3 regions of the Streptomyces sp. NPDC014734 genome follow, and region 3 is predicted to be linked to each of the others. Evidence: riboswitches for the same ligand, from Rfam matches in the RefSeq annotation. Region 3 holds a riboswitch; each other region holds the start of a gene.
The links. Region 3 has a riboswitch for cyclic di-AMP ahead of ACF1CT_RS26120 (peptidoglycan DD-metalloendopeptidase family protein). Riboswitches for the same ligand answer to the same signal wherever they lie in the genome.
Positions count from the first base shown of each region.

Region 1: it holds a riboswitch for cyclic di-AMP, as region 3 does, so the genes downstream of both, ACF1CT_RS04045 (M23 family metallopeptidase) here and ACF1CT_RS26120 (peptidoglycan DD-metalloendopeptidase family protein) in region 3, are expected to answer to the same signal.
Region 2: it holds a riboswitch for cyclic di-AMP, as region 3 does, so the genes downstream of both, ACF1CT_RS20595 (transglycosylase family protein) here and ACF1CT_RS26120 (peptidoglycan DD-metalloendopeptidase family protein) in region 3, are expected to answer to the same signal.

Region 1 covers NZ_JBIBYN010000002.1:26,860-30,127, forward strand. Annotated here, with positions in the region: gene ACF1CT_RS04045 (M23 family metallopeptidase) at 120-1,181, opposite strand; cyclic di-AMP (ydaO/yuaA leader) riboswitch at 1,451-1,603, opposite strand; gene ACF1CT_RS04050 (PP2C family protein-serine/threonine phosphatase) at 1,850-2,950, opposite strand; tRNA gene ACF1CT_RS04055 (tRNA-Met) at 3,239-3,268, opposite strand, start outside.
Region 2 covers NZ_JBIBYN010000012.1:132,719-135,986, reverse strand. Annotated here, with positions in the region: gene eno (phosphopyruvate hydratase) at 1-858, opposite strand, end outside; gene ACF1CT_RS20595 (transglycosylase family protein) at 1,178-1,951, opposite strand; cyclic di-AMP (ydaO/yuaA leader) riboswitch at 1,955-2,125, opposite strand; gene ACF1CT_RS20590 (transglycosylase family protein) at 2,425-3,268, opposite strand, start outside.
Region 3 covers NZ_JBIBYN010000018.1:151,164-154,431, reverse strand. Annotated here, with positions in the region: gene ACF1CT_RS26125 (SGNH/GDSL hydrolase family protein) at 1-756, opposite strand, end outside; gene ACF1CT_RS26120 (peptidoglycan DD-metalloendopeptidase family protein) at 957-1,910, opposite strand; cyclic di-AMP (ydaO/yuaA leader) riboswitch at 1,916-2,070, opposite strand; gene ACF1CT_RS26115 (alpha-galactosidase) at 2,377-3,268, opposite strand, start outside.

The DNA of each region.
Region 1 (3,268 bases), on a different contig from region 3:
AGCGCCACGAGGGACCCGGTAGCGCGCGGACCTCAGCACCGCAGGGGGCTCAGCGCCACCGGGAACTCAGCACCGCAGGACGGCCGGAGACGACGATCCGGAGCCCGTCCAGCGGTGGTTCAGGGGGTGAGCCCCTTGTTCCGGAGCCAGTTCATCGGGTCGACACCCGTACCGTCGGGGGTGTGGACCTCCAGGTGGAGGTGGGCTCCCGTCACGTTTCCGGTGGCACCGACCCGGCCGATGGTCTCACCGGTGGAGACCTTCTGGCCGACGCCGACACCGATCGAGGACTGGTGGCAGAACCACAGCTCCGTACCGTCCTCCAGCTCCAGCACCGTGCGGTAGCCGTACGCGCCGGACCAGCCCGCCGACTTGATGGTGCCGCTGTGCACGGCCTTGATCGGCGTGCCCGTCTGCGCCGCGAAGTCGAGGCCGGTGTGGTGGCCGGAGGACCACATGGGGCCGGCCTGCCCGTACGTCGAGGTGATGGTGTAGGAGCTGACCGGAATGGCATAGCTGGCAGCGAGCTTGGCGAGACGCAGGGCCTCGGCCTTCTTCTTGGCCTCCTCCTCCGCCTTCTTCTTCTCGGCGGCGACCTTGGCCTCGGCGGCGTCCTGCTGTTTCTTGGCCTCCGCGGCGGCCTTCTCCGCGGCGACCTTCTCCTGCGCCGCCCTGGCCTCGGCGTCGGCGGCGTCCTGCTGCTGCTCGGCCTGCTGGAGGATACGGGCGCGGAGCGCCTCCCCCGCGTCCGTCGTACCCTGCTCGGCCTCGGCGGAGGTGAGGCCGGCCGTGGTGAGCGGCGCGTCGGCGGTGGTGTCCCGGGGCTTGTCGTCCTCGGAGCCGCCCGAGAAGAAGGCACCCACGCCGGGAAGGGACGCGGCGTCGGGCAGGTTGTCCGCGATGGAGTCGGGGAGCGAGATGGAGACCGGCGGCTTGCTCTGCGCGGTGGCCATGCCGCCCGCGCCGACGGCCGCTATGACGCCGACCCCGAGCACCGTGGAACTGCGGGCAAGTCCGTTGCGCTGCTTGGCGACACGGTGCTTGCCGCGTACAGGACGGACGGACTCCTCGGTGGGGTTCCACTCGTCCAGGGCACGCTCGGGACCGCGGTCGAGGTCGGCGTGGAACTCACCGCCGGATCGGCCCGCGACGAAGACCTCGCCCGGTTCACCGCCGCCCATGCCGGGATCGGTGCCGTACGACGTACCGGAATCGGAGCCGAACGCCGTTCCCGTGCCGACGGTTCCGTACTCGGAGCCGTAGCCGGGTTCGGGGGCGTAACCGTAACCGGAACCGTAACCCTGGACGGAACCGTAGCTCTGGCCGGAGCCATATCCCGGGCCGGAGCCGTACCCCGGGGCGAAGTCGGCGCCGTTACCGGGTCCGAATGCGGAGTCGAGCCGGGTGGGGGCCTCTGGGGCAGGCTTGTTGGACGCCACGGGGGCGCACTCCTTTCCTTCCTTCTCGCCTACCGGGTTAGCTGACGGGTTCGGAGCAGGAAGGTCTCCTACGGACTTCTCCGCCTCTCACGAGGCACAGATGTCCGATTCACCCCAAGGTGATGGTTCCCCGGTTTCCTTTCGGAATTCGGCGCTCGCACGCGGTGCCGCCACTGACGACGGCTGGGACGACCGCACTGCGTTATCGAACGTTAATAGACACCCGGGTCCGATTCCAAGCCGTTCCCACTGATCGTTCACGTCTTTGGCCTGGACTTTACGGGACACAGGCGGACGCAACAGACGAGTTGATCGCCCCTCAGTCACACCCCTTGAACTGACGTTGCGTCAAATGTTATCGGAGCGGCGTCTCTCGATTACGCACCGTGGCGCCCTCGACGGCCCGGACGTCATCCCGATCGCACGGGGCCCGGCCCCACGATCCGGACGGTTCTGCGCCGGTCCGGCTGCCCCTCCGCAGGACGCACGACCGCGAGCAGCGCCATGTCGTCCGTCGACTCGCCACCCGTGTGCAGGCGCACGTCATCGGTGAGCGCGGACAGCAGCTCCTCGGGGCCGGGGAAGATCCGCCCGCGCAGCCGGGCCGCCGGATCGTAGAAGACCCCCTCGGCGTTCCGCGCCTCGGAAAGACCGTCCGTGTAGAGGAGCAGAGTCGTTCCCGGCAGCAGTTCCCACTCGTCCGCCCGGTCGGGCCACGCGCCCAGGTCCATGCCGAGCGGCAGCGCGGGCACCGACGGCGCCAGAACGTCCAGCGCCCCGTCCGGGTGCAGCAGGATCGGCTCCGGATGCCCCCGGTTGACGATCCGGACCCGGGACAGCCCCGACGGGATCTCGGCAAGTACGGCAGTGGTGAAGCCCTCCACGGCGTCGAGCCCCCTCCGCATCTCCCCCTCCCGCGCCAGCGCCCGCTCCAGCCGCCGCGCCACGCCCTCCAGGAAACGCTCCTGTTCGGCCGCCTCCCGGAACGCCCCGATGACCACCGCCACCGTCTCCACGGCGTCGAGCCCCTTCCCGCGCACGTCCCCCACCACCAGCCGCACCCCGTGCGGGGTGTCCGTCACGGCGAACAGGTCGCCGCCGACGAACTCGTCCGCCTGGGCCGCCTCGTACCGGGCCGCCACATGCAGCCCTCCGATCCGGTCAGACGGCTTCGGCAGCACGGCGCGCATGGCCCGCTCGGCGATGACCCTCGCGGACGCCAACTGCTCATTGCTCCGCCGCACGACCCCGTTGATCACCACCGCCAGGATCGAGACGGTGGCCAGCGTGAGCAGTTCGATCAGCGGCACGATCTCCGGCAACGTCCTGCTGAACAGCCGCAGCGCGACGACGGCCAGCATCGAGGCGACGCCGATACGAATGGTGCTGGCCAGTGAGAAGAACGGCGCGGCGATCAGCGGTGCCGCCACGAACATCGGGATGGCGGTGAAGGTCGGCGGCGTCAACAGGTCGAACACCAGTCCGCCGGCGATCATCAGCGCGGGCAGCATGCGCACGAACTGCCTGGTACCGGCGACCCCTGCCCCTTCTCCGGCATGCCTGCCGCGCCGCTTCAGCCGCTTCCACACCTGTGGTCTCCTGCCCGGTACGCGCGGCTGCGGACGATACCGCGCCCCGCCCTCAGGCTCGCCGGAGCGGAGCCGTGCGGCGAATCCTCGTCCCCCAATGGGGGTACCCGCAGGGCGCAGCTCACACCCCACCCGATGTGCGCCCGGCCGTCGCACGCCAGAACGACCTGGGCCCGACACGCTGCATGCGTGTCGGGCCCAGGTCTTCAGTAGCGGGGACAGGATTTGAACCTGCGACCT
Region 2 (3,268 bases), on a different contig from region 3:
CAGCGGGTCCTCGATGGAGACCAGCGGGTACGCGGAGACGAGCTCCTCGTAGTACTCGGTCATCTCGGCGGCCGAGCGGGACTTGCCCTCGAACTCGTACTTCCCGTCCTTGTAGAACTCGGACGCGGCGACGTCGAGCGCGAGCGCGATGTCCTTGCCCGGGACGTAACCGGCCTCCTTGACGGCCTCGACGATGAGGTCGAGGGCGGCGCGGTTCGACTCCAGGTTCGGCGCGAAGCCGCCCTCGTCGCCGAGGCCGGTCGACAGGCCCTTGGTCTTCAGGACCTTCTTCAGGGTGTGGTAGACCTCGGCACCCCAGCGCAGGGCCTCGGAGAAGGACTCCGCGCCGATCGGGGCGATCATGAACTCCTGGATGTCGACGTTGGAGTCGGCGTGCGACCCACCGTTGAGGATGTTCATCATCGGAACGGGCAGCAGGTGCGCGTTCGGGCCGCCGAGGTAGCGGAACAGCGGCAGGTCCGAGGCCTCGGAGGCGGCGTGCGCGACGGCCAGCGAGACGCCGAGGATGGCGTTGGCGCCGAGCGAGCCCTTGTTCTCGGTGGCGTCCAGGTCGAACATCGCCTGGTCGATCAGCCGCTGCTCGGTGGCGTCGTAGCCGACGAGCTCCGGGCCGATCTGCTCGATCACGGCGAGGACGGCCTTCTCGACGCCCTTGCCCTGGTAGCGGTTGGGGTCGCCGTCGCGAAGCTCAATGGCCTCGAACGCGCCGGTGGAGGCGCCGGACGGCACAGCAGCACGGCCCGTGCTGCCGTCGTCGAGGCCGACCTCGACCTCGACCGTGGGGTTCCCCCGGGAGTCGAGGATTTCTCGGGCTACGACGACGTCGATGGACGGCACGAGGCATCTCCTTCTGGGATATGACGCTGGTTCTGCAGGGTCACTTTGGCCTTGCGACAAGAGCCTAACCGGCCCGGCCCGCTCGGCCCGACGACCGCCCGCCCCCTGGGACGAAAAAGGGCCCGAGAGGGCATGATCCGGGGCAAACGGCAGGTTCATTACGGATCAGTAACTACAAAGGTTGAACCGACGGGCGCCGCACACCGCGCCCCTCACGCAGAAACCCCGGCCCGGCGCGTACGGGGAAACGCGCGCCGGGCCGGGGTGGCTCGGGGAGGAGAGAGCCGGGCCGGGATGGCCCGGGGGGAGGGAGCCGGGACTACTTCGTCAGGTGCAGCTGCTGACCCGGGTAGATCAGGTCGGCGTCCTCGACGATGTCCTTGTTCAGCTCGAACAGCCGCTGCCAGCCGCCCTTGACCTTGTGGTCCGCGGCGATCTTGCTGAGGGAGTCGCCGGAGACGACCTTGTACTCGCCGTCGCCCTTCTCGACCTTCTCGCCGGTCGGGGTGGTGACGGTCTTCTTCGACTCGGCGCGCGGGGCGGCGTGGCGCTCCGAGCGGGAGGCGGCCGGGGCCTCGGTGCGCTCGGCCTTCTTCGGCTGGGCCTTCTTCGGCTGGGCCTGCTGCGACTGCTGACGCTTCGGCGCCGAGGGGGTGCTCTGCTGCTTGGCGGCACCGGAGTTGGCGGAGGAACCGGTGTCGACACCCGGGTCGACACCGTCGTTGCGCAGGTTGCCGGCCCAGGCGCAGCCCCAGGCACCCGGACCCTGCATGGCGAGAAGGCGCTCGGCGGTGGCGATCTGCTGGGCCTTGGTGGCCAGGTCGGCGCGGGGGGCGTACTGCGTACCGCCGGCGGCGGCCCAGCTGGACTGCGAGAACTGCAGACCGCCGTAGTAGCCGTTGCCGGTGTTGATGGACCAGTTGCCGCCGGACTCGCACTGGGCGACGGCGTCCCAGGTGGAGACGGAGGCGGCGGAAGCGCCGGTCGCACCCATCAGCGGAACGGCGACGGCGGTGCCGGCGACACCGGCGAGCGTGGCGATCCGGACGGCCTTGGACGGGCGGCGGTGCTTGCCCTTGCCGGAAAACAGCATGGAACTTCTCCTCACCGACGCCTACGAGGTGAGCTGTCGGGTTCGGGCCAAGTGAGTTGCCCGGTCGCACGTCCTAGCGCGCGACTTCACCCCTAGCCGGTCCTGATGCGTCCTTCGACGACCGGGCCGACGCCTACCTGGGTCCCCCGCTCCTGCCTACGGCGCTTTCGCGTCTGTTCCCCCCGACCGACGGCAGGATTCGGCGTGACGGTCGACGGGGCCCGCGGTGCGAGCGGTTTCGAACGTAAACATACGCAAGCCCTACATTCAAAGATGGACACATCGGACAATATGCCCTTACTTGCATCCGATGAACTGCCGTTTCCGCAGGTCGGGAGCGATGCGCGAGAACACCTCGGACACGACACGCCAATACACGCAAAGAGACCCATGTCTCACTTGGACACAAGTGGACATAGGCCCCTGAAGCACCCCAGACTTTGAGGCTCTTTCAGTCGATTGTCAGGCAGTTCTCAGCCTGCCCTCACATCGAGTTCGAGGTTCTGGCCAGGGAGGATGAGGTCCGGGTCGGAGCCGACGACGTCCTTGTTCGACTCGTAGAGCGCGGTCCACCCACCGGGAACCTTCTGTGCGTCAGCAATCGCCCAGAGATTGTCACCGGGACGGACGGTGTAGGTGTCGTCGGCGACCGGGGCTCCCGTGTCGCGGGCCCCGCCCTCGCCCCGGGAGGCGTGACGGCCCGACTCGCGGTCGTCGCCGCCGGACGAGTCGCGGCCCTCCTCGGCGGCCGGGGCGCCGCGGTGCTTGCCACCCGTGCCCGCGGCACCGTCCGTTCCGGACGGGGCGGAGGAACCCGAGGGATCGGAGGAACCCGAGGAACCGGGGCCTGACGAACCGGACGCGTCGTTCGCGCCGGGGGAACGGGAGGCGTCCGCGGACGGGGACGCCGACTCGGTGGCCGAGGGGTTCGCGGACGGCTCGGTGCCGCCCTTCGGCTCCTTGGCGTCGTCCGCGGGCGTGGCGCCGTCGGACGGGGACGCCGACGCGCCCTTCGCCGGCTGCTCGCTCCCCGTCGCCCCCGCGGACTGAGCCGGGTCGGCGGAGGGCGTCACTCCCGGGTCGACCCCGGGCAGCGCCCCGCCCGTCGCGAGGCCGGAGATGACCGCACAGCTCGGCCACGCCTTCGGGCCCCGGGCGTCGAGGATCTTCTCGGCCACCGCGATCTGCTGCGCCCGGCTGGCGAGGTCGGCCCGCGGGGCGTACGACTCACCGCCGTACGCCTTCCAGGTCTCCGGGGAGAGCTGGAGGCCGCCGTAGGAGCCGTTGCCGAAGTCGGCGCTCCACGTGCCCCCGCTC
Region 3 (3,268 bases):
CTCGCGCGCCCAGTGGATGTCGTCCCTGCGTACTTCGAGCGTGCCGCGCCGGTCCTGCGGGGGCCACGCCTGGTCCGGGTCGGCCGGTACCTCCAGCCCGAGGACCTGGGCGGCGCGCAGTGCGACCCGGGTGTGTCCCTCGGGGGACAGGTGGAGCCGGTCGTCGTCCCAGGCGCGCCGGTCCTGGACGGAGCGCAGCGACCACAGGTCGAGGACGGGGCAGTCGTAGCGGTCGGCGATGGACCGCACGTGGGCGGTGTACGTGGCGATCTTGCCGCGCAGGTGGCGCAGCACGGGAACGCCCCGGGTGTCGAAGCCCGTGGTGACCATGACGGTGCCGACCGACCGGGCGAGCTCGGCGACGGCGCGCTCGAACCGCTCGGCCACGTCGTCCGGGTCGGTTCCGGGCCTGATGATGTCGTTGCCGCCGGCGCAGAAGGTCACCAGGTCGGGTGCCAGTTCCCTGGCACGCGGCACCTGCTCCTCGACGATCTGGTCGAGGAGGCGTCCGCGTACGGCGAGGTTGGCGTACCTGAAATCCGCGTGCGTGGGGCCTTCGGTGCTCGTCGCCGCGTCGGGGTCCGGGAGCTGGTCCGCGAGAAGTACCGCGAAACGGTCCGCCCAGCCGACGTAGGTCCCGTCCGGACCGGGGTCTCCGACTCCCTCGGTGAAGCTGTCGCCGATCGCCGCGTACGACCCGATGACGCCCTGCCGGTCGATGACGTCACGTTGGTTGTTTCTCGAATCGTCTGCCACAAGGGCTTATCCTGCACCGACGAATGTGACCTACGCGACCGTAATAAGGGGTTGACGGGTGGTGAGATAGACCACCCGGTCAGGGTCTGCGACAGGGGAATAACGAGCTGGGGAGCAGAAGGGGCGGTGCGCCGCCGCGCACCGCCCCTTCGTTGTCGCCCAGGTCACACCTGGCCGCTGCGGCCGTCCGGCCGTTCGGCTCAGACGTAGACGCCGTGCGCGGCGAGGTAGGCGATCGGGTTGATGTCCGAGCCGTAGCCCGGACCGGTGCGGACCTCGAAGTGCAGGTGCGGACCGGTGGCGTTGCCGGTGGAACCGGAGAGGCCGATCTGCTGACCGGCGCCCACGGACTGGCCCGCCGAGACGGAGATCGAGGACAGGTGGCCGTACTGCGAGTAGCGGCCGTCGGCGTGCTTGATGACGACCTGGTTGCCGTACGCGCCGCCCCAGCCCGCGGTGACGACGGTGCCGGAGGTGATGGCCTTCACGCCGGTGCCGGTGAAGACGGGGAAGTCGATCCCGGTGTGGCTGCCGCTGGACCAGTTCGAGCCGGAGGCGCGGTAACCGGTGGTGTGGTTGCCGGGAACCGGGTGCACGTAACCGGAGGCGCTGCTCCGGTCGGCCGGGGCGGACGTCTTCGACTCCGTGACCGTGGAGGGCTTGGCCGGGGCCGACTTGGCGGGGGCGGACTTCTCGACGGTCGCCGACGGCGCCGCGGGGGCCTTCGACGGGAGCGAGGAGCCCGCACCCGCGCCGGTGGGCGCGGAGGCGCCGGAGGCCTTGGCGCCGAGCGTCAGCTTCATGCCCGGGAAGATCAGGCTCGGGTCGTCGCCGACGACCGCGCGGTTGTCCTGGTAGAGCTTCTGCCAGCCGCCGTCGACCTTGTGCTCGGCTGCGATCTTCGACAGGTAGTCGCCCGCGACGACGGAGTACGTCGTGGTGGCGGCCTGCTTCTGGGCGGCCTGCTGGGCCGGGGCGGCGTGTGCGGCGGAGGCCGACTTCGGGGCGGCGGCCGGGGCCGACTGCTCCGCGGCGTGGGCGCCGGTGGCGCCCAGCAGCGGCAGGGCGATGACGGCGCCGCCGGTGCTCACGGCGGCGACGCCGCGGGCGATGGTGCTGGTCCTGGTACGACGGTGCTTACCCGCGATGGGCATGACGTGCTTCCTCTCCGGCGCCTACGAGGTGAGCTGTCGGGTTCGGGCTGGAGATGCCCGGTCGCGGCGAGCGCGACTTCACCCCGAGCCGACCGGATTTCTCCGTTCGGCGGCCTACCTGGTTCCCCCGCTCCTGCCACGCGATGAGTGGGTGCGATATCCGGTCGGCGGCAGGATTAGGCGGTCCGGCCGGATTGACGGTGACCGTAAGCGAGTCGGGACGGCGAGAACAAGCCATTGGTTCCGCACCGGATTCCACGCCGGGAATTCGGCGCGGAATTCCGGTCACCCTCCGTGGATTACGGATCTTGAATTTCCGCGCCGCACACGGAATATCCGACCCCTCCGCCAGCACGTACGGTCACGGATATGATCCCGCTCACGAGCCGGAAACCCGCGAGCGGATCAATCGACACACATTCCATAAAATCAACTCATTACGGACATGGCAGAGATCGGTGCGCGTTCACGCGCGCCGCAGCCTCAGCACCCGCGCGTCCAGGTCGCCCCGGAGCCCGCTGTGCAGCCCCTGGTGGAGCAGCACCGACCCGTGGTGCACCGACCCCGTGTCCAGACAGGTGTACGTCGCCGCCGGGTCGAGTCCGCGCAGTCGCAGGGCCGGCGGCCGCTCCCCGAAGCGCTGCGCCTGCAGCCACATCAGGACCACGGTCTCCTCGCCGTGGACGTACTGCACCGCGCTCAGCCCGCCGCGCGGGGCGCGCAGCCGGTACAGCGCCCCGTGCTGCACCACCGGCCGGATCTCCTTGTAGAGGTCGACCCAGTTCCGCGCCTCGGCCAGGTCCTCCGCACTCCACTCGGCAAGGTCGCCACCCACCCCGAGCACGCCGGCCATCGCGCTCACGAAGCGGAAGCGCAGGGAGCTGACCCGGTCGTTGAGCTGCACGTTCGGGCTGTCGGTGACCCAGGCTGCCATCACCCGGGCGGGATGGATCTGGCCGAATCCCTCCTGGATGGCGAGGCGGTCGAGCGGGTCGGTGTTGTCCGAGGTCCACACCTGATCGGTGCGGGAGAGGATGCCCAGGTCGATCCGGCCACCGCCGCCCGAGCAGGACTCGAAGGCCACCGAGGGATGCGCGGCCCGCAGCCGGTCGATCAACGCGTACAGACCGTCGACATGTTCGACCCAGAGTTTCTGCGGATATTCCTCACCCGGCCATCCCGCGTCCGTGAAGCTGCGGTTGAAGTCCCATTTCACGTAATCGATCGGAGCATTGGTCAGCAGGGCGTCCAGTTGTTCCCAGAGATACTCGCGAACGTCGCTCCGGGCCAGATTGAGCACCAGTTGATGACGGAACTCGGTCCGTTCACGTCCTGGGAAATGCTGCACCCACTCGGGG